3 regions of the Streptomyces sp. NPDC001270 genome follow, and region 1 is predicted to be linked to each of the others. Evidence: riboswitches for the same ligand, from Rfam matches in the RefSeq annotation. Region 1 holds a riboswitch; each other region holds the start of a gene.
The links. Region 1 has a riboswitch for thiamine pyrophosphate ahead of thiC (phosphomethylpyrimidine synthase ThiC). Riboswitches for the same ligand answer to the same signal wherever they lie in the genome.
Positions count from the first base shown of each region.

Region 1 (7,583 bases):
TCTGTCGTGTACGTTCAGCAAGATGCCATCAGTGCCAATGGGTCATTCCAGGCCAGTCCGCATGACATGACGGGGTAGGCGATGCGCGAGTCCGTACAGGCAGAGGTCATGATGAGCTTCCTCGTCTCCGAGGAGCTCTCCTTCCGCATTCCGGTGGAGTTGCGGTACGAGACCTGTGATCCCTATGCCGTGCGGCTGACCTTCCACCTGCCCGGAGACGCCCCGGTGACCTGGGCCTTCGGGCGGGAGCTGCTGATCGACGGGGTGGGCCGGCCGTGCGGGGACGGTGACGTGCACATCGCACCCGTCGATTCCGAGGCCCTGGGCGAGGTGCTGATCCGGCTTCAGGTCGGCGGCGACCAAGCGGTGTTCCGGTCCTCGGCACCGCCGCTGGTGACGTTCCTGGACCGTACGGACAAACTGGTGCCGTTGGGCCAGGAGGGGGCGCTCGCCGACTTCGACGCTCACCTCGAAGATGCCCTGGACCGCATCCTGGCCGAGGAGCAGAGCGCCGGCTGAGACGTGGCCGGCCGGGCGCCGGGCAGTGCCGGCGGCGGATTGTGCAGGAACGCTTCCTCTTGGACCTTCCCGCTCTGGGCGGCGCGTCACCGCTTGCGGCGCCTGCCCCTACCGCCGCGCGCCACGGCGGCCGGTGCCGGGACCGCCGCCCCCACGGGTGCCGGGGCTGTCTGCCCCGGCCGGTCGGCCGACACGACCAGCGCCGCCAGCGCCGTGGTGACTGGCACCGAGGCGACCAGACCGATCGAGCCCACCAGAGTGCGGACGATCTCCTCCGCCACCAACTCACTGTTGGCGACCGTGTCGACGCTGCTCTGCGCGATCGAGAAGAGCAGCAGCAGCGGCAGGGCGGCGCCGGCGTAGGCGAGGACGAGCGTGTTGACGACGGACGCGATGTGGTCACGGCCGATGCGGATGCCCGCCCGGTACAGCCCGCGCCAGCCCATCGAGGGATTGGCCTCGTGCAGTTCCCAGACGGCGGAGGTCTGCGTCACCGTCACGTCGTCCAGGACGCCCAGCGAGCCGATGATGACGCCGGCCAGGAACAGACCGCTCATGTCGATCGACGGGTACAGACCGTGGATCAGGCCGGTGTTGTCGTCCGTGTTGCCCGTCAGCGCCGCCCAGCCGATGAACCCGGAGCCGAGGACGCCGATCAGCAGCAGCGAGACCAGCGTGCCGAGGACGGCCACCGAGGTCCGGGCCGACAGGCCGTGGCAGATGTACAGGGCGATCAGCATGATGGCACTCGAACCGATCACGGCCACGACCAGCGGATTCGAGCCCTGTAGGACGGCGGGCAGGATGAAGAGGGTCAGCACCAGGAAGCTGATGGCCAGGGCGACGAGCGCCATCACGCCCCGCAGCCGGCCCACCACCACGACGGCGAGCGCGAAGATGCCGGCGAGCAGCGCCAGCGGGAGCTTCCGGTTCACATCGGTGACCGAGTACTGAAGGTCCTTCGGGGCCGACGGCTCGTAGGCGACGACCACCTTCTCGCTCTGGTGCAGTTGCCGTGACTGGTCCGGCTGCACGATCTCCGTGAACGTACGGCCCTTGTCCTTGCCGGTGTCGACCCGGATGGTGGCCTTCTTGCAGGTACCAGTGGCCTGCTGCTGTGCAGAGTTGCCCTCGGCGGTGGAGGTGTCGCCGGTCGGGGTGTCCCCCGAGGCGTTCACCGACTTGCAGCTCACCGCGACGACCTGGGTGACCGTGGCCTGCTGTGTCTGCCGGTCGAAGCCGACCCCGGTGCGCTCGTGCGGCGGGGCCCCGCCGGGCCAGAGCACCACGAGCCCGACGACGACCGCCGTCGTGAACGGGATGAGGACGGCCGCGATGACCTTGCGCAGATGCTTGGAGACGGGCGCCGCGGGCCCGTGACTGTGGCCGTGTCCGTGTGCATGGCCGTGTCCGTGGCCCTCGCCGGGGCTCTGGCCGGAACCCTGACTGGCTCCCGGACCGTGTTCGTGGCCCGGACCATGGCCGTGTCCGGCCCCGGAACCGTGGCCCTCGTGGCCGTGTCCGCCGCCCTGCTCGGAGCCGCGTCTGCGCTGCGGCTCGGGTGGGGGGTACGGGGACTGCTGCATCGTGGTCACCGACCGATCATCGCAAGAACGACAGGGGCCCTCTGTTCACCGCGCCCGAAGTGACGCTAGCGTGGAGGCACCTTTGCACACGCGGGAGCTCGGAGCACCGGGCTGAGAGGGCGCTGACCTCCGTATTCGCGATGTTTCACGTGGAACGATCGATGTCTCACATGGAACACCGATGAACGGAAGCCGCTGCGTCGACCGCTGAACCTGTTACCGGGTAATGCCGGCGTAGGGAGTAGGTCTCATGGCCAACAAGGACGAACGCACGCCTGTCTCCACGCAGGACGCGACGATCGGAGCCGTCAACGGATCCGACGGCGTCGAGGGCGCGACGACGGGGAAGTCCATCGGCTGGCACAAGGGGTATGTCGAGGGCTCACGCTCCGACCTGCACGTGCCTGTCCGTCAGGTGCATCTCACCAACGGGAAGTCGGTCACGCTGTACGACACCTCGGGGCCGTACACCGATCCGCTCGTCGAGACCGATGTCCGTAGGGGCCTGCCGCCGCTGCGGGAGAACTGGATCATCGCTCGCGGGGACACGGAGGAGTACGCGGGCCGTCCCGTCCGCCCCGAGGACGACGGAATCAAGCACACCTCGCCGCGCGGCGGGCTGCGCAACCTGGACGCCGTCTTCCCCGGCCGCCCCAGGCAGCCGCGCCGGAGCCGTGACGGCGCCGCAGCGGTCACGCAACTCGCCTATGCGCGACGCGGCGAGATCACTCCGGAAATGGAGTTCGTGGCGATCAGGGAGAACGTTTCTCCCGAAGTGGTCCGCGAGGAGATCGCCGCGGGACGGGCTGTCCTGCCGGCCAACGTCAACCACCCGGAGATCGAGCCGATGATCATCGGCAAGCGGTTCCTGGTGAAGGTCAACGCCAACATCGGCAACTCGGCGGTGACCTCCTCCATCGAGGAGGAGGTCGAGAAGATGACCTGGGCGACCCGCTGGGGGGCCGACACGGTCATGGACCTGTCCACCGGCCGCAACATCCACACCACTCGCGAGTGGGTGCTGCGCAACTCCCCCGTCCCCATCGGCACGGTGCCGCTCTACCAGGCACTGGAGAAGGTCGACGGCAGGGCCGAGGAACTGACCTGGGAGATCTACAAGGACACGGTCATCGAGCAGGCCGAGCAGGGCGTGGACTACATGACGGTCCACGCGGGCGTCCGGCTGCCGTACGTGCCGTTGACCGCGAACCGCAAGACCGGCATCGTCTCGCGCGGCGGCTCGATCATGGCCGCCTGGTGCCTCGCGCACCACAAGGAGTCGTTCCTGTACGAGAACTTCCAGGAACTGTGCGAGATCCTCGCCGCCTACGACGTCACGTACTCGCTCGGCGACGGCCTGCGCCCCGGATCGATCGCGGACGCCAACGACGAGGCGCAGTTCGCGGAACTGCGCACGCTCGGGGAACTCAACCGGATCGCCCAGCGTTTCCATGTACAGACGATGATCGAGGGCCCGGGACATGTCCCGATGCACAAGATCAAGGAGAACATCGACCTGCAGCAGGAGATCTGCGATGAAGCTCCATTCTATACGCTCGGCCCGCTGACCACGGACGTCGCTCCGGCCTACGATCACATCACCTCGGGCATCGGGGCCGCGGTGATCGCCTGGTGGGGCACGGCGATGCTCTGCTACGTCACGCCCAAGGAGCACCTGGGCCTGCCCAACCGGGACGACGTCAAGACCGGCGTCATCACCTACAAGATCGCTGCCCACGCGGCCGACCTCGCCAAGGGGCACCCGGGTGCCCAGGAGTGGGACGACGCGCTGTCCGACGCTCGGTTCGAGTTCCGGTGGGAGGACCAGTTCAACCTCGCCCTGGATCCGGACACGGCACGGGAGTTCCACGACGAGACGCTCCCGGCCGAGCCCGCCAAGACGGCCCACTTCTGCTCCATGTGCGGACCGAAATTCTGCTCGATGAAGATTAGCCACACGATCACGGAACGCTTCGGCGGTGATTCGGCCGACGGGGCCTCTCCCGAGGAGATCGCCGAAGGGATGCTCCAGAAATCGAAGGAGTTCGCGGCGAGCGGCAACCGGGTGTACCTGCCGATTGCCGACTGACACACCTCGGTACGGAGTTCACCGCCGCGCGCGGAGGAAACCGGACCTCGGGACGGGAGACTGCCGCGAGCCGGTGTCCGCGCGAGCCACCCGCCGTAGGACGCTGTCCCGGCCGCTGGAAATATGGCCGGAAAGCTATGTCCTGGGCGTCGGAGTGTCCCGGTGATCGAGTGGTGCCACCGGGGTGCCCGGCTTGCGCCCCCGCGGGGGCGCAAGCCGGACTCACTCCGGCTGGTGGTCCGGGCCGCCGAAGTCCGGGCTTGAGTAGTCCGGGCTGCTGAAGCTCGGGCGCGAGCCCGGTGCGGAGGTGTCCTCGGGGCTGCTGAAGCCCGGCCGGCCGTAGCCGAGGCGGGGCATGCGGCCGGTCGGTGTAGGCGGGGACGTACGGCGGGCCGCCACCGCGCCGGGTTCCGCCAGTGAGTCCCGCAGGAAGGGCAGGATGCCCCGTTCCAGCAGGGCTTCCTGCCAGGCTTCCCTGGCCCGGAGGACCTCCGTGTTCGCCGCGGTGTACGTCGCGGTCTCTCGCGAGGGGCGGTTGCGCAAGGCGGTGAGCAACAGCCCGACGGCGGCCACGAGGATCGCGGCCGCGGCCAGCGCGCCGAACACCCATCCCGCAGTGAGCATGGTCTTGGCGAACGCCGGCTCAGGTGTGAGCATCTTCAGGATGTAGCCGACGAGCAGGAATATCGCCGCGGCGGTTCCGGCGAGAACGGGCGCCAGGACCGCGACGATGGCGACGGCACCCGCACCGCTGGTCTCGGCTGCCTCGCCGAGGGTGGTGGCGAGCCCTATCGCGCCCGAGCCCGGATCCGCGGGAGCGGACGCGCGGGCGGACGACGACGGGGTGGACTGCACCGGTTGGCGCAGTTCCTCGCGGACCTTCACATAGTGCTGGTACTCGGTCGCCGCGGACGCCGTGATGAGTGCGGTGGCGTTCAGCGCCATCGTGCGCAGCTGTTCGAGGTTCAGCCGCTGTCCGACAGCGGCCAGGTCAGGACGGTGTGGTGCGGAGCGCAGCGCCTCATCGAGGATCCGCTCGTAATCCTGGCGGTCCTCGCTCAGCAGGTGCTGCGGAACGCTGTTCATGTGCATCCCCCGATGCTCCGTAGGGCTTGGGGCTCGCACGCCGGCGAGCCGTCGGGCAGAAACGGAGGGGAGCCTGCTACGGATAAGCCGATGGTAGAGCCGTGACGGTACGCGGTGACAGGGGTTGCCGGAAATTGGTGTCCGGCCTGCGCGGACGTCGTGGCGGGGCGCCTGCCCCGCGGATGCTCAGCTATCCAGGGGAAGTTGCCGGACCAGCAGCTTTCCGGCCATGGTCACTCCGCCGTCCATCGCGATGGCGAGTCCGTCGGCGTAGACGTGCGGACCCTCGACCACGGGCCCGGCGCCTTCCTCGCCGTCCTCGGAGCCGACTTCCCCGAGCAGGTAGGGGATCGGGCTGTGACCGTGCACGATCCGGGTGCCGCCGTACGTGTCGAGCAGGGAGCGCACGGCGTCGGCGCCGCCGTCGTCGCGGAAGGAGAAACGCTTGGTGAACTTGCGGAACAGATCCCAGCATTCGTCCGCGTCATTGCGGGTGAGTGTCTCGCGGACGGTGTCGTTGACGGCCTCGATCGAGTCGCCATAGTCGAGGTAGGCGGTGGTGTCGGAGTGCACGAGCAGATAGCCGTCGACCTCCTCGACGGCGTCGAGGCGGGCCATCCACTGCAGATGGTGGTCCTGGAGCCGGTCCATGTCGGTCTTCTGGCCGCCGTTGAGCAGCCAGGCGGCCTGGAAGGTGGCGGTGCCCGCGCCGGAGTTGACCGGGGTGTCACCGAACCGCTTGGCGCCCAGCAGGAGCAGTTCGTGGTTGCCCATGAGGGCCTTGCAGTAGCCGCCGGCCGCGGCGGCCTCGGCGGACAGCCGCATCACGAGGTCGATGACGCCGATGCCGTCGGGACCGCGGTCGGTGAAGTCGCCGAGGAACCACAGACGTGTGTTGCCCGCGCACCAGTTGCCCGCGTCGTCGATCAGGCCCTGCTGCTGGAGGGCCGCCACCAGTTCGTCGAAATAGCCGTGCACATCGCCGACGACGTACAGCGGACCTGGGCCGGCCGGGGGCTGTGCGGCCGGGACGGGTGCCGGTTCCACAGGCATCTGGAGCGTGTCGCCGCGGTCGATGACGGGCAGGTCGCGCTCGGTGGGCGTGTACCCCTCCGGGTAGCCCTCCTCGGCGGGCGGAGCAGTGCCGCCGGGGTCGGTGCTGTGGACGTACGGACCGGCCTCGTTGACGTACGCGGGCACCCGGAAGTCGCGCAACGTCTCCGCCCGCTCCACTTCGGGTCCCCGACCGGCCCCCTGAGTCATCCGACCCCTCCACCATCACGCCGCGTCTGCACCGCGTCGGACTGCCTGGTCGCAGCGGTCGCGGTGTCGTGGGCCCATCATAGGAATGCGGATCGCGCCATGTGATGACCCAGGGGTGGTGAATCGGAGCAGGACTCCCGTTCGTCGTGGCTTTCGCCCCGATTGGTCGCTGCTGTCACCGCCTGGTCCGCGGCGCGTTTCGCCGTCCGCCCCGCCGTCCGGCGCGCCCGCGGACAACGTTTGCCCGGCGCGGAACGGCGTCATGGGCGGTGCCCCCGTTCGAGCGAACCCGGGAACTCGGGGAGCGGCCGGCCACGATGGCGCCGCGGACGAACGACGACGCATCACGGCCGGCCGGCGCGGCGCTCAGCGCTCTTCCGGCACCCGCGGGGGGCTGATCGTCGTGCGCGGTGGACGCCGCTGGGACGAGGTGCGCACGATCAGTTCGGTCGGTATCACCTGCTCGACCGGTTGCTCCGACTCGACCCCTTCGATGGCGTCGATGAGGAGCTGGACCACGGCTGTGCCGATGCGGCGTGGCTTCAGGGAGAGCGTGGTGACGGGCGGCTCGGTGTTTGCGTACACCATGGATTCGCTGCAGCACACCAGGAGCAGGTCGTCGGGAACGCGCAGACCGTAGCGGCGGGCGGCGGCGAGCAGGTCCGTGCCGTTGGGGTCGAACAGCCCGTAGACGGCGTCCGGGCGGTCCGGGCGGGCCAGCAGCCGGTCCGCGGCGACCGCGCCCGCGCAGGGGTCGTGTGCCGGGTATGCCTCGTACACCGGGTCCTGGCCGACGCGTTCGCACCAGTGCAGGTAGGCGGTGGTCGACAGATGGGTGTAGGTGTCCGTCGTCGTCCCGGTGAGCAGGCCGATGCGGCGGGCGCCCGCGGCGGCGAGGTGGTCGAGGATGCCGAGGACGGCGGCCTCGTGATCGTTGTCGACCCAGGCGGTGACCGGGATCGGACCCGCCGGGCGGCCGTCGGAGACGACCGGTAAGCCCTGCCGGACCAGCTCGCTGACCACCGGGTCCTGATCGGACG
Region 1 is NZ_JBIAXM010000012.1:56,058-63,640, reverse strand. It holds gene ACFY2B_RS21290 (SsgA family sporulation/cell division regulator) at 82-519, shown strand; gene ACFY2B_RS21285 (YibE/F family protein) at 606-2,114, opposite strand; TPP riboswitch at 2,186-2,363, shown strand; gene thiC (phosphomethylpyrimidine synthase ThiC) at 2,356-4,194, shown strand; gene ACFY2B_RS21275 (hypothetical protein) at 4,417-5,286, opposite strand; gene ACFY2B_RS21270 (metallophosphoesterase) at 5,467-6,543, opposite strand; gene ACFY2B_RS21265 (LacI family DNA-binding transcriptional regulator) at 6,910-7,583, opposite strand, start outside.

Region 2 (7,583 bases), on a different contig from region 1:
GCCGTCCTGCCGGTAACCGGCGTCCCCGGCGTCCGCGCCCTGGCCGGTCCGGGCCGCCGACGGGTCCTGGGCCCCCGGATCGGGGTCCCGGTCGTCCTGGTGGTCGGGACCGCCGCCCCGGCGCTTGCCGCCGACCGCTCCCCGGCGGACCACCCAGCCCTCGGCGAAGCCGCGGCGGAACGACAGCGTGACGTAGGTCTGGCCGACCGCGAAGGCCACCGCGCCCAGCGCGATGACGACGACGGAGGGCATCAGCACACCGAGCACGACGCCGAGGAAGCCGACGAACGCCAGCAGCCGCCAGCGCAGCCGTGCCTTGTACTGCAACAGCACCTCGCCGAGCAACCACAGCGCGACGATGCCGAACGCGAGGTAGAGGACCGCCCAGCCCATGTACGCCCCTCTCCCAGTGACCGCTACGCAGTGTGTCGTATCTCGGTGATGCCGGTCTAGGTCTGCGGAGGATGGTGCAGGCCCAGGTTCTCGTAGATCTCCAGTGGCGCCGTGGAGTTGTTGAGCGTGATGAAGTGCAGTCCGGGCACTCCCTCGGCCAGCAGCCGGGCGCAGAACTCCGTGGCGAACTCGATGCCAATGGAGCGTACCGCCGCCGGATCGTCCTTGGCTGTGAGGATCCGTTCTTTCAGCGCCTGCGGGAACCCGGCGTTGCTCAGCTTGGGCAGCCGCTCCAGCATCCGCAGACTCGTGACCGGCAGGATCTCGGGGATGACCGGGGTCTCGCAGCCGGCCGCCGCGACCCGGTCGCGCAGCCGCAGGTACGACTCCGGCTCGAAGAACATCTGCGTGATGGCATAGTCGGCGCCCGCGCGGCACTTGTCCACGAAGCGGGCGACGTCGGTGTCCCAGTCGGCGGAGCGCGGATGCATCTCCGGGAAGGCGGCGACACCCACGCAGAAGTCGCCCGACTCCTTGATGAGCGCGACGAGTTCGGCCGCGTAGGTCAGGCCCTGGGGGTGCGGCACCCACGCGCCCATGGGGTCGCCGGGCGGGTCGCCGCGGACCGCGAGCATGTTGCGGATCCCGGCGTCCGCGTACTGGCCGATGATGTTGCGGAGTTCGGCGACGGAGTGGTCGACGGCGGTGAGGTGGGCGACCGGCGTCAGCGTGGTGTCGGCGACGATCTGCTGGGTCTCCTTGACCGTGGTCGCGCGGGTGGTGCCGCCGGCGCCGTAGGTGACGGACACGAAGTCGGGGGCCACCGCCTCGACCCTGCGCAGCGCGTTCCACAGACTCCGTTCACCCTTGGGCGTCTTCGGCGCGTAGAACTCGAACGAGTACGTCGTCTTGCCGGTGCTCAGGATGTCACGCACGGTGCGCGCGCGGTCGGTCCTGGTGGATGCGGTTCCAAGGGCCATACCCGCAGGTTAGCCAGGCCCGGGCGGTCCCCCAACCGGGCGCCGGAGATTTGCCCGAATTGCCGAACTCTTGTCCATCCCTTGGACAGGGCCTGGCCAGGTGATTGCTAGCCGTCCCGTCGCAGTCGCCCGGTGAACTCGGCCGCCGCCGCTCCGGGGTCGTCGGCCTCGGTGATCGCGCGGACGACGACCACCCGGCGGGCCCCGGCGTCCAGTACCTCGTCGAGGTTGCCCAGGTCGATGCCGCCGATGGCGAACCAGGGCCGGGCGGTGCCCAGCGCGGCCGTGTACCGGACCAGGTCCAGGCCGGGCGCGGGCCGGCCGGGCTTGGTGGGCGTGGGCCAGCACGGACCGGTGCAGAAGTAGTCCACGCCGTCCTGGACGGCCGCCGCCACGGCCTCCTCCGGGGCGTGTGTGGAGCGGCCTATGAGCACGTCGTCGCCGAGGACGGCGCGGGCCGCGGGTACCGGGAGGTCGCCCTGTCCCAGGTGGAGCACGGCGGCGCGGGCGGCGTGGGCGACGTCCGCGCGGTCGTTGACCGCGAGCAGTTTGCCGTGCCGGGCGCAGGCGTCGGCGAACACCTCCAGGTGCGCCAGCTCCTCGGCCGCCTCCATGCCCTTGTCGCGCAGCTGCACGACGTCGACCCCGCCGGCCAGGACCGCGTCCAGGAACTCGGCGAGGTCGCCCTGGTCCTTGCGGGCGTCCGTGCAGAGATAGAGCCGGGCGTCGGCGAGCCGGTCACGGGCCGTGCGGGCGGCGGTGCCGGTGCCGGTGCCGGCAATGGTCTCGGTGCCGGCTGTGGTCTCGGTGCTGACGGCCGCGCTGTCGGCCGTGATGTCGGTGTCCGGCATGTCTGTCCCCCGGGATGGGTGTGAGGTCGGTGAGGTGATGCGGTGTGGTGCGGTGTCGTGACGTACGGGCCGGACCGACCGCCCCGTCCGGGCGGCTCGCGGGGCACGGCGACACGGTGGCCCGGCGGCCGGGCACGGGGCGCGATGCGCGGCACCGGGTCCGGCGGCCGGGCGCCGGACGGGCCCGGGCCGTGATCCACCCCGGCCGTGGCCCGTCCGGGGGCCGCGGCCCGTACGTCGGAGGGCGTTCGGATCAGACGGCGAGCGCCTGGGCGCGGCGCTTCACCTCCGTGCCGCGGTTCTCGCTGAGGGCCTGCGCGGGGGTGCCGGGCAGGGTCGGGTCAGGAGTAAAGAGCCACTCCAGCATTTCCTCGTCCGTGAAGCCGTCGTCCCGCAGGAGCGTCAGGGTCCCGGACAGACCCTTGACGACCTTGTCCCCGTCGATGAAGGCGGCAGGGACGTGCAGCGCACGGTTCTCGCCACGGCGTACGGCGATGAGCTGGCCCTCCTTGACCAGCTGCCGGACACGTGTCACCTCGACGCCGAGCTGCTCGGCGATGTCGGGGAGGGTGAGCCATGCAGGGACGAGAGCATCGATCTTTGCGTCAATCTCGGTCACGGAAACAGCGTGCCATCCCGGACCGACAGTCGGAAGCCAGGCCCGTCCGACCTGGGGATATCGCGCGTCACGCGGTGGCCTCCTTCAGCGGCCTCGCCGGGTCCGCGAGCAGCAGCGGATCCATCGGCGTGCCCGCCTCGATCAGCCGCCGTCCCTGCGCCAGATCACGCGGCCGGCCCACGGCCAGCAGGGCGACCAGCCGGCCCGCGCCCAGCCAGCAGACGGTCCAGGCGGGCCCGGCGGGGTCGCCGCGCCACAGCAGCGTGTCGGCCGCCGGGTAGTGGCCGACGTACTGCACGAAACGCCCGAACTGCTCGGACCAGAAGTACGGCACCGGGTCGTAGGCCGCCGGGGTGTCGCCGATGATGTTCGCGGCGACCGTGCGCGGCCCCTGGAGGGCGTTGTCCCAGTGGTGGACGAGCAGGCGCTCGCCGTACCGGGCGGAGGGGAAGGACGCGCAGTCACCGACCGCGTAGACGTCCGGCGCGGAGGTGCGCAGATGGTCGTCGGCCACGACCTCGCGATGGGCGCCCAGCTCGATGCCGGAACCGGCCAGCCAGGCGGTGGCGGGGCGGGCGCCGATGCCGACCACGACGGCGCCCGCGGGCAGCCGCGAGCCGTCGTCGAGCACCACCGCGCCGGGCTCGACGCGCGCCACGCGCGCGTGGGTGCGCAGTTCGGTGCCGCTGTCCGCGTACCAGGCGGCCATCGGCGCCGTGACCTCGGCGGGGAGCGCGCCCGCGAGCGGGCGGGCGGCGGCCTCGACGACCGTGACCGCACAGCCCGCCTCGCGGGCCGCCGTGGCGAACTCGGCGCCGATCCAGCCCGCGCCGACGACCACGATGTCGTGCTGCCGGGCGAGCACCGGCCGCAGCGCCTGGGCGTCGTCGAGGGTGCGCAGCAGGTGCACGCCGGGGACGCCCTCCGCGCCGGGCAGCCGGATCGGTTCGGCGCCGGTGGCGAGGACCAGGACGTCGTACGGCACCGGACCGGCCGCGGTGTCCAGCTCGTGGTCGCCGGGGCGCACGCCGAGCGCCTCCCGGCCCAGTTCGAGGTCGATGCCGAGCGCGCCGAAATCGACGTCGAAGGCCGAGCCCTCGACCTTGCCGAGCAGCACGGCCTTGGACAGCGGTGGCCGGTCGTACGGCGCGTGGGGCTCCGCGCCGACCACGGTCACCGTGCCCCTGAACCCTTGCTCCCGCAGGGCGACCGCGGTCTGCACCCCGGCCATGCCCGCGCCGGCGACGACCACGCGCCGCACCTGTGACGTGCTCCGTTGCTGCGTCTGCTGGCTCACGCTGATCACCATAGTCAACTGACGATTTGTCAGTCAGGGGGCGTGCTGGGTGACCTGCTGCACACGGGCTCGTCCGGTGTCCGCCAGGGGCCCGCGCCGGCCGTTCCTCCGTGCGCGTCGCGCCGCCCGGCCGGAGCCCGCCGAGCCGCGTGCGGGCCGAGGCCGCGAGCGGGGTGCGGGCCGAGGCTTCCTTTTCGAGGCGGGCGGCGGCGGGCTAGGGTGGCCACCGTACAAGCACTCGCGGGAGCCCGGACGCACCGGGCTGAGAGGGAGGCTGGCGGCCTCCGACCGTACGAACCTGATCCGGGTCATGCCGGCGAAGGGAGGGGCTGGACGCCCATGTCGTCACGTACGTCGGATGTCCTCGTCATCGGGGGCGGAATCATCGGCCTGGTCACGGCCTGGCGGGCCGCGCAGCGCGGATTCGCCACGGCCGTCGTGGATCCCGAGCCGGGTGGCGGGGCCGCACAGGTCGCGGCCGGCATGCTGGCCGCGGTCACCGAACTGCACCACGGCGAGCAGACGCTGCTCGGCCTGAACCTGGCCTCGGCGCGCCGCTATCCGGACTTCGCGGCCGAGCTGACCGAGCTGACCGGCCGCGACCTCGGCTACCGCCGGTGCGGCACGCTCGCCGTCGCGCTGGACGCCGACGACCGCGCGCACCTGCGCGACCTGCACGAACTGCAACAGCGCTCCGGTCTTGAGTCCGAGTGGCTGTCCGGCCGGGACTGCCGTCGTCTGGAGCCGATGCTCGCGCCGGGGGTGCGGGGCGGGCTGCGGGTGGACGGCGACCACCAGATCGACCCGCGGCGGCTGGCGGCGGCGCTGCTGGCGGCCTGCGAGCGGGCGGGAGTGGTGTTCCACCGCGCCTGGGCCGAACGCTGCGTGGTGCGCCGGGACCGGGCCGTCGGGGTGATCACCGGGGACGGCACCGAACTGGACGCCGGGCAGGTGGTGCTCGCGGCCGGCAGCCTGAGCGGCCGGCTGGCGGGCCTGCCGGAGGCCGTGCTGCCGCCGGTGCGGCCGGTGAAGGGTCAGGTGCTGCGGCTGACCGTGCCGAAGCGGTACGCGCCGTTCCTGAGCCGGACCGTGCGGGCCGTGGTGCGCGGCAGCCAGGTCTACCTGGTGCCGCGGGAGAACGGTGAGCTGGTCGTCGGGGCGACCGACGAGGAACTGGGCTGGGACACCACGGTGACCGCGGGCGGCGTGTACGAGCTGCTGCGCGACGCGCACGAGCTGGTGCCCGGGATCACCGAACTGCCGCTGACCGAGACCCGGGCCGGGCTGCGGCCCGGCTCCCCGGACAACGCGCCGCTGCTCGGCCCGACCGCGCTCGACGGGCTGCACGTGGCCACCGGGCACTACCGCAACGGCGTGCTGCTCACCCCGGTCACCGGGGATGTCATGGCGCACGTCCTGGCCACCGGGACGCTCCCGGAGGAGGTCCGTCCGTTCACCCCCGCGCGCTTCGGCGCCGCCGCCCTCACGGAGCAGCCCGCATGATCATCTCCGTCAACGGGGAGCACCGGGAGATCGCGCCCGGCACGGCCCTCGACGCCCTCGTGCAGACCCTCACCACAGCGCCCGGCGGAGTGGCCGCCGCGCTCAACGAAACCGTCGTCCCGCGCGCGCAGTGGCCCGCCACCGCCCTGAGCGAGGGGGACCGCGTCGAAGTCCTCACCGCCGTCCAAGGAGGCTGAACCATGGCCGACGATCCCTTCGTCCTCGGCGGTACGTCCTTCACGTCCCGGTTGATCATGGGTACGGGCGGTGCGCCCAGCCTCGACGTGCTGGAGCGGGCGCTGGTCGCCTCCGGAACGGAGCTGACCACCGTGGCGATGCGCCGGGTCGACCCCGATGTGCACGGGTCCGTGCTCTCGGTCCTGGAACGGCTCGGCATCCGGGTGCTGCCCAACACGGCGGGCTGCTTCACCGCGGGCGAGGCGGTGCTGACCGCGCGACTGGCCCGGGAGGCGCTCGGGTCCGATCTGATCAAACTCGAGGTGATCGCCGACGAGCGGACACTGCTGCCGGACCCGATCGAGCTACTGGACGCGGCGGAGACCCTCGTCGACGACGGTTTCACGGTGCTGCCGTACACGAACGACGATCCCGTGCTGGCGCGGAAGCTGGAGGACGTGGGGTGCGCGGCGGTGATGCCGCTCGGCTCGCCGATCGGTTCCGGGCTCGGGATCCGCAATCCGCACAACTTCCAGCTGATCGTGGAGCACGCGCGCGTACCGGTGATCCTGGACGCGGGAGCCGGTACGGCGTCGGACGTGGCCCTGGCGATGGAGCTGGGGTGCGCGGGGGTCATGCTGGCCTCGGCCGTCACCCGGTCGCAGCAACCGGAGCGGATGGCCGCGGCGATGCGGCACGCGGTGGACGCGGGGCGGCTGGCACGGCTGGCGGGGCGGATCCCCCGGCGGCACTTCGCCGAGGCGTCGTCTCCCGCGGAGGGCCTGGCCGCGCTCGATCCGGAGCGGCCCGCGTTCTGAGCGGGGTTGTCGTGCCAGGATGCTCTCGCAACCACGCACCACCCGTTTGCTGTCCGCCGAGCGGTGGACGTTTCCCGTGGGGCCCGGCGTCGGTGGTGGGTGCACGGACGGGTTCGTGGGGCCGGGGATTCCGGGGCCGGTGCGGGGTCGGTGGGGGCCGTCGGCAGGGATGGGGCGGTGAGGCCGTCGGGCCCGGTCACGGGCCGTGGGTGGCGGGTGTGGGGTTCCGGGGGTGACGGGGTGTCGTGGGACGCGTCACAGGTCGGCCGCAGTCCCGGTCCGATCTCTCGGTAACGAGGAGGACTGTCGGTACCGGCTCGTAGACTCACCTGCGTGGATACGACCCTTCAGGACCCCCTGGTCGGGCAGGTGCTCGACGGCCGTTATCGCGTCGACGCACGGATCGCGGTCGGCGGGATGGCCACGGTCTACCGGGCCCTGGACACCCGTCTGGACCGCATCCTCGCGCTCAAGGTGATGCATCCGGCCCTCGCCGCCGACGGGTCGTTCGTCGAGCGGTTCATCCGGGAGGCGAAGTCGGTGGCCCGGCTCGCCCACCCGAATGTCGTACAGGTCTTCGACCAGGGCATGGACCGGGCGTACGTCTATCTCGCCATGGAGTACGTCGCCGGGTGCACGCTGCGCGACGTGCTGCGCGAGCGGGGCGCGCTCCAGCCGCGGGCCGCGCTGGACATCCTGGAGCCGGTGCTGGCCGCGCTCGGCGCCGCGCACCGCGCCGGGTTCGTACACCGGGACATGAAACCCGAGAACGTGCTCATCGGGGACGACGGACGGGTCAAGGTCGCGGACTTCGGGCTGGTGCGGTCGGTGGACACCGTGACCAGTACGACGGGGGCCGTGCTGGGAACCGTCTCGTACCTCGCGCCCGAGCAGATCGAGAACGGGACCACCGATCCGCGCGTCGACGTGTACGCGTGCGGTGTC
Region 2 is NZ_JBIAXM010000014.1:42,586-50,168, reverse strand. It holds gene ACFY2B_RS23775 (hypothetical protein) at 1-393, opposite strand, end outside; gene metF (methylenetetrahydrofolate reductase [NAD(P)H]) at 450-1,373, opposite strand; gene thiE (thiamine phosphate synthase) at 1,481-2,224, opposite strand; gene ACFY2B_RS23760 (Rv2175c family DNA-binding protein) at 2,478-2,843, opposite strand; gene ACFY2B_RS23755 (NAD(P)/FAD-dependent oxidoreductase) at 2,911-4,152, opposite strand; TPP riboswitch at 4,371-4,482, shown strand; gene thiO (glycine oxidase ThiO) at 4,480-5,643, shown strand; gene thiS (sulfur carrier protein ThiS) at 5,640-5,840, shown strand; gene ACFY2B_RS23740 (thiazole synthase) at 5,844-6,638, shown strand; gene pknB (Stk1 family PASTA domain-containing Ser/Thr kinase) at 6,972-7,583, shown strand, end outside.
Region 2: another riboswitch for thiamine pyrophosphate. It lies ahead of thiO (glycine oxidase ThiO); the one in region 1 lies ahead of thiC (phosphomethylpyrimidine synthase ThiC).

Region 3 (7,583 bases), on a different contig from region 1:
GCGTCATCCCCTGTCACCGTGGTGACGTAGTCTCCAAGTTCTCCTGAGCGGCGGGAGCTTTGACCGCGTCCATCAGGGGGAATCCGAACGACACTGCGGCCGTACTCGAATTACGGGGAGGCGAGGACTACGGGCACAGTCCAAGCGGTGGGCACTCTTCTCCGCGAGGCTCGCAAGAAACGCGGCTGGAGCCAGCCGCGCCTGGTCAACGAGCTGCGACGCATCGCGGCCCGGCACGGGCACCAACTTCCCGCCGACGCCAGCGTGAAGCGACGCATTGCCAGTTGGGAGAACGGCCACAGCGTTCCGGACGAGTTCTACGGCCCGTTGCTCTGCGAGGCGCTGGGGTTGACCGCCGCAGAGCTGGGGCTCAACCACATCACCGGCCAGGACGCGACACTTCTCGACACCAGCTATCCCGCGAGTCCAGAAGCGGCGATCGGCAATATCGACCGGCTCTGGCGTGCCGATCTCAACGGCTACGAACCTCTGATTCAGGCCGAGCCGTCCGAGCCCGCGTGGAATGAGGCATCGCTTCGGTGGCTGGTGGCCCCTGAGCCGTCCTTCCCGGCGACGCAGCCGGCCAACGGCCCGCGTGTCGGGCTCGCTGACGTGCAGATGGTCAAGTCCACCAGCGACATGTTCGCCCAGCTCGACGACCGGTTCGGCGGCGACCATGCCCGTCACTCCGTGATCCAGTACCTCAGCCGTGAGGTCGCGCCGCTGCTCGCCGGCCAGTACACGGAACCGGTGGGACGCGCGCTGTTCTCCACCACTGCTGAGGCAACGCTCCTCGCCGGGTGGATGTCGTATGACGCCTGCCACCACGGCCTTGCTCAGCGGTACTTCCTCCAGGCGCTCCGCCTCGCCCAGGACGCCAACGACCGCCGGTTGGCCGGCAGCATCCTGTCAGCCATGAGTCATCAGGCAACCTTCCTCGGCCACTTCACACACGGTGCCACGCTGGCACGCGGCGCTCTCATGGGCATCTCGGGCGTGGCAACTCCCACCCTCCGGGCTCAGTTCCACGCGATGGAGGCTCGCGCCCTTGCCCGTACGGGCGATGAGCGGGCTTGCGAACTTGCTCTTGCGGCGTCGGCCAAGGCGCTGGAGAGCGTGAACAGTGACGACGAGCCCGAGTGGATCACGTACTTCGATCAAGCTGAACTTGCAGCCGAGTCCGCTCACTGCTTCCGCGACGTAAGGAGCGCCCGTCAGGCCGTGGCGCACGCCGAGAAGGCCATGAGCGGCAGCCACGTCCGAAGCGACTTCTTCGTGACCATGGTCCTGGCGGATGCCCACCTACACGCGGGAGAGCCGGAAGAGGCGTGCCGTGTGGCGCTCGATGCCCTGGATCTTGGTGAACAGCTCAAGTCCGCGCGCTGCGTGGCCTACCTCGGCGAGTTTCGACAGCACCTCGGGCGATTTGGCGACATGCCTGCTGTTCGAGACTTCCATGAGCAGGCCAGGGAACACAGGCTGTGGCGCGCCACAGACCCGTTTCGGCCCAAGATCTCGATTCCCTCTCAGCCGTGATCGCGCGGTGGCCCTGGAATCAGCAGATAGCTCCGGCATTGGTCACGCTGCTCAGCTCACCATGATTGAGATCCTCACCGGGAACCGTGGAAAGAGACTCGGCAAGAACCTACATAGGCTGCCAGTCGTGCCGCCCATCCCCACTCCTAATCTCGGCCACACGGTGCAGGAACTCCTCCGCGGCCCGCTCGCTCGCGGCGCCCTGGTGCCCCATCCAGAGCGTCATCATGAGTTCACGGATGTCGCCCAGCACCTTGTAGCCCGGCCAGTTCATGACGTCGAACCCGTAGTGGTGAACGAACCCTTCGTACTGTGATCGATCGTGCCAGCCGTACCGGTCGTAGAAGATCGCCGTCTGGATGAGATCCCACTCGCGCGGAGCCAGGGTGAAGCCGTCGAGGTCGCTCAGGATCGCTTGGCCGTTCCGGTGGCGGAGGATGTTTCCGATGCTCGCGTCCCCGTGGATCATCCCGAAGGGGAGCACGAAATCCAACCGGTCGTACTCCTTACCGAGCTTTTCGGCTCGCTCCGCCAAGAACGCCCGGTCCTCGTCCGTGACGCCGTTCAGTTCCCGGAGGCTTGCCGTCACCTTGGCCATCGGGTCGTAGTAGGGGAGACCGAGTGACTGCGATTCTTCGAGCCAGTGCAGACGGCGGAGGAGGTCGCCCAGCTCGGTGACGGTCGCGTACTCTTCGCGATCCTGGGCGCTCTCCCAGTAGGTGACGACTCTGCCCCCAATCACGAGCGGTTGCCGGACGCCGGGCAGTACACGGGCGGCAGGAAAGTCGTGCTCCGCCAGCCAGCGGGCCACGCCTACAGCCCGGTCCATCTCCAGCAGAGCGTCAGGGTTACGTGCGATGCGGACGATGACGGGGGAGTGGGCGAGCCGGTACACGGCGTTTGACCCGAGCCTCAGCAGCTCGGCACCCGCCGGATCGAGCCCAGCCTGCCGGCATGCCTCCCTGAGCACGTCTTCCGCGGCCTCCGCCGTGAACGGCGTCACGCTGCCCTGGGTGTCTCCGTCGCCCGACATCATGGGGCCGACGCTACCGCCAGCATGGGCCGGGCCGACAGACGGCCCGTCGTGGAAGGATGTCCCATGCCCTTGGCCAGGCTCGGAAAATGCAGGTCACAGGCGTGCGGGCAGTGCCTAGCATCGCTTCCGCCGGGCCGTCTGTGGGCCGTCCGAGGGCGGCCGACAGCGACCGGGAACGACAGACAACGACCACCGCGCGGGCTTTCCGCCGCAGGTCACCCGAGTGGATCTGCGACACTGGTACGGCCATGCCTAAACCCGGAGAACTCACCTTCACAGCCCCCCGCGGCGCCCAGCGGCCGCCGCGGCATCTCGCTGATCTCTCGCCCGCCGAACGCAAGGAGGCCGTCGCCGCGATCGGCGAGAAGCCGTTCCGGGCGAAGCAGCTCTCGCAGCACTACTTCGCGCGGTACGCGCACGACCCCGAGCAGTGGACCGACATTCCCGCGGCCTCCCGCGGCCGGCTGCGGGAGGCGTTGTTCCCCGAGCTGATGACGGTCGTACGGCATCTGTCGACCGACGAGGGAACCACGCGCAAGACGCTGTGGCGGCTGTTCGACGGGACGCTCGTCGAGTCGGTGCTGATGCGGTATCCGGACCGGGTGACGATGTGCATCAGCTCGCAGGCCGGCTGCGGGATGAACTGCCCCTTCTGCGCCACCGGGCAGGCCGGTCTCGACCGGAACCTGTCGACCGCCGAGATCGTGCACCAGATCGTGGACGGGATGCGGGCCCTCAGGGACGGCGAGGTGCCCGGCGGCCCGGCGCGGCTGTCCAACATCGTGTTCATGGGCATGGGCGAGCCGCTCGCCAACTACAAGCGGGTCGTGGGCGCGATCCGGGCGCTCACCGACCCCGAGCCGGACGGGCTCGGGCTGTCCCAGCGCGGCATCACCGTCTCGACCGTCGGACTCGTCCCGGCCATCCACCGGTTCGCCGACGAGGGCTTCAAGTGCCGCCTCGCGATCTCCCTGCACGCGCCCGACGACGAACTGCGCGACACCCTCGTCCCCGTGAACACGCGGTGGAAGGTGCGCGAGGTGCTGGACGCCGGTCTGGAGTACGCCGCCAGGTCCGGGCGCCGGCTGTCCATCGAGTACGCGCTGATCCGCGACATCAACGACCAGGCGTGGCGGGGCGACCGGCTCGGCCGGCTGCTCAAGGGCAAGCCCGTGCACGTCAACCTCATCCCGCTCAACCCGACGCCGGGCTCCAAGTGGACCGCCTCCAGGCCCGAGGACGAGCGGGCCTTCGTGGCGGCCATCGAGGCGCACGGGGTGCCGGTGACCATCCGGGACACCCGCGGGCAGGAGATCGACGGCGCCTGCGGTCAGCTGGCTGCCACCGAGCGGTAGCCGGACGGTAGTCTGAGCCCGGTCATAACGTCATATCGCGAACCTCGTGTTCCGAACATTCCGAATATTCCGACAGGGGAGCGCCACAGCGCTGAGAGTGCGGCACACCGGCCGCAGACCCTCCGAACCTCGCCCAGGTCATTCTGGGTAGGGAGATCGGTCCTCACTCAAGCTGTTGCGCCCTGCCCGGACCTGCCTCGTACGGTCCGGGCAGGGCCGCGTCTCTTCCTGGTCAACCCCAGGAGGAATCCAGTTGCACACCAAGACCTTCGTGGCCGTCGTGGTCGGGCTCGGCCTGGTCACGCTGTCCGCGTGCGGGTCCACGAACGACGGGGGCGCCGACGCCAAGACGGTCACCCTCGTCAGCCACGATTCGTGGGCGGTCTCGAAGAACGTGCTCAAGGACTTCGAGAAGCAGTCCGGTTACACCGTCAGGGTCCTCAAGGACGGCGACGCCGGGCAGGCCGTCAACAAGGCGATCCTGACCAAGGACAACCCGCAGGGCGACGTCTTCTTCGGCGTCGACAACACCCTGCTGTCGCGTGCCCTCGACAACGGGCTGTTCCAGTCGTACCAGCCGAAGGACTACGACCGGATCGAACCCGAGTACCGGGACGGCGCGTCCGGGCACCGGGTCACGCCCATCGACACCGGTGACATCTGCGTCAACTACGACAAGGCGTACTTCGAGCGGCACCGGCTGGCCCCGCCGCAGACCTTCGACGACCTGGTCGAACCCCAGTACAAGAACCTGCTCGTCACCGAGAACGCCGCCACCTCCTCGCCCGGCCTCGGCTTTCTGCTCGGCACCGCCGCGAAGTACGGCGACGCCGGCTGGAGCGCGTACTGGAAGAAGCTCAAGGCCAACGGCGTCAAGGTGGTCGACGGCTGGGAGCAGGCGTACGACGAGGAGTTCTCCGGCTCGGCCGGCGGCAGGAAGGCGGGCGGCGACCGGCCGCTCGTCGTGTCGTACGCCTCCTCGCCGCCCGCCGAGGTCGTCTACGCCGACCCGAAACCGGCCACCGCGCCCACCGGAGTGGCCGCCGGAACCTGCTTCCGGCAGATCGAGTACGCCGGACTGCTCTCGGGTGCCCGCAACAGCGCGGGCGGCAAGGCGTTCCTGGACTTCCTGACCGGCAAGGAGTTCCAGGAGGACATGCCGCTGAACATGTTCGTCTACCCGGTGCGCACGGATGCCGCGGTGCCGCAGGAGTTCGAGAAGTACGGCCCGCAGGCCAAGGACCCCGAGACCATGGCGCCCGACCGGATCGCCGCCGACCGTGACCAGTGGGTCAAGTCGTGGACCTCACTCGTACTGAACTGACCGGGGCGGACGAGGGGACCGGGCCGGCGGAGGCGGCCGGTTCCCTCCCGCGCGGGCGGCACGGCACCGGGAACCTGGTGCGGCTCGCGCTGCTGGCCGGACCCGTCGCGTTCTTCGCCGTGTTCTTCGCCTGGCCGGTGGCCGCGATCGTCGCCCGCGGTCTGAAACCGGACGGCGCCTGGCGGCTGGGACGGATCGCGGACGTCGTGGCCCGTTCCGACATCCGGCACGTGCTGTGGTTCACCACCTGGCAGGCGCTCGCCTCCACCGCGCTCACCCTGCTGGTCGCGCTGCCCGGCGCGTACGTCTTCGCCCGCTTCGACTTCCCGGGCAAACGGGTCCTGCGGGCCGTGGTCACCGTGCCGTTCGTGCTGCCGACCGTCGTCGTCGGCACCGCCTTCCTCGCCCTCGTCGGGCGTGGCGGCCTCCTCGACGACCTGTGGGGCGTGCGGCTGGACACCACCGTCTGGGCGATCCTGCTCGCGCACGTCTTCTTCAACTACGCCGTCGTCGTCCGCACGGTCGGCGGACTGTGGTCCGGGCTCGACCCGCGCCAGGAGGAGGCCGCGCGGATGCTGGGCGCGTCGCCCCTGACCGCCTGGCGCACGGTGACCCGGCCGGCGCTGGCCCCGGCGGTGGCCGCCGCCGCGCTGATGGTGTTCCTGTTCACCTTCACCTCCTTCGGCGTGGTGCAGATCCTCGGCGGCCCCACCTTCGCCACGCTCGAAGTGGAGATCTACCGGGAGACGTCCCAGATCTTCGACCTGTCCACGGCCGCGGTCCTCACCCTGGTCCAGTTCGCGGCGGTCGGCGTGATCCTCGCCGTGCACGCCTGGACGGTACGGCGGCGGGAGAGCACGCTGCGCCTGGTCGACGCGTCGCTGACGGCACGCCGGCCGCGCGGGGCGGGCCAGTGGGCGATGCTCGGCGGTGTCCTGGCCACCGTCGCCGTACTCGTGCTGCTGCCGCTCGGGGTGCTGGTGCAGCGCTCCCTCGCCGCTCCCGGCCTCGGCTACTACCGGGCGCTGACCCGTGCGGACGGCGGTACGTTCCTGGTGGCGCCGATCGCCGCGGTCGGCAACTCCCTGCGCTACGCCGTCGTCGCCACCGCCATCGCGGTGCTGATCGGCTCCCTCGCCGCCGCGGCCCTCGCCCGCGGCGCCGGCCGGATCGTACGGGGCTTCGACGCGCTGCTGATGCTGCCGCTCGGCGTGTCCGCCGTGACCGTCGGTTTCGGTTTCCTGATCGCGCTGGACAAGCCGCCGCTCGACCTGCGGCAGTCCTGGATCCTCGTGCCGCTCGCCCAGGCGCTGGTCGGCGTGCCCTTCGTCGTACGGACCATGCTGCCGGTGCTGCGGGCCGTCGACGGGCGGCTCAGGGAGGCGGCGGCCGTGCTCGGGGCGTCGCCCTGGCGGGTGTGGCGCGAGGTCGACCTGCCGCTGGTGCGGCGGGCGCTGCTGATCGCGGCCGGATTCGCGTTCGCCGTCTCGCTCGGGGAGTTCGGCGCGACCGTGTTCATCGCGCGGCCCGACAACCCCACGCTGCCGGTCGCCGTGGCCCGGCTGCTCGGCCGGCCGGGCGACCTCAACTACGGCCAGGCGATGGCCCTTTCCACGATTCTCATGGTGGTGTGCGCGGTGTCCCTGCTGGTGCTGGAACGCCTGCACCTCCCGTCTCGAACAGAGGCGACCGGGGGGATCCCGGTCGACCGGACCGGGGAGTTCTGATGCTCTTGAGCCTCACGTCCGCGACCGTGCGCCTCGGCGGGCGGGCCGTGCTCGACGCCGTCGATCTGGCGGTCGCCGAGCACGAGATCGTCTGTGTGCTCGGGCCCAGCGGCAGCGGCAAGTCGACGCTGCTGCGGGCGGTGGCCGGACTTCAGCCCCTGGACTCGGGGCGGGTGGCGCTCGACGGGCGGGACCAGACGGGCGTACCCGCGCACCGGCGCGAGGTCGGGCTGATGTTCCAGGACCACCAGCTGTTCCCGCAGCGGGACGTGGGCGGCAACGTGGCGTTCGGGCTGCGGATGCGCGGCGCGTCGAAGGACCGGCAGCGGACCGCGGTGGCGGAGTTGCTGGACCTGGTGGGGCTGCCGGGGGCCGCCCGGCGGGCCGTGGCCCGGCTCTCCGGAGGCGAGCAGCAGCGGGTGGCGCTCGCCCGGGCCCTCGCACCCCGGCCGCGGCTGCTGATGCTGGACGAACCGCTCGGGCAGCTCGACCGGTCGCTGCGGGAACGGCTCGTGGTCGAACTGCGGGAGCTGTTCGACCGGTTGGGCACCACGGTGCTCGCCGTCACCCACGACCAGGGCGAGGCGTTCGCGCTGGCCGACCGG
Region 3 is NZ_JBIAXM010000010.1:44,671-52,253, reverse strand. It holds gene ACFY2B_RS18290 (hypothetical protein) at 265-1,536, shown strand; gene ACFY2B_RS18285 (phosphotransferase enzyme family protein) at 1,646-2,572, opposite strand; gene rlmN (23S rRNA (adenine(2503)-C(2))-methyltransferase RlmN) at 2,821-3,927, shown strand; TPP riboswitch at 3,992-4,099, shown strand; gene ACFY2B_RS18275 (thiamine ABC transporter substrate binding subunit) at 4,181-5,251, shown strand; gene ACFY2B_RS18270 (ABC transporter permease) at 5,344-6,978, shown strand; gene ACFY2B_RS18265 (ABC transporter ATP-binding protein) at 6,978-7,583, shown strand, end outside.
Region 3: another riboswitch for thiamine pyrophosphate. It lies ahead of ACFY2B_RS18275 (thiamine ABC transporter substrate binding subunit); the one in region 1 lies ahead of thiC (phosphomethylpyrimidine synthase ThiC).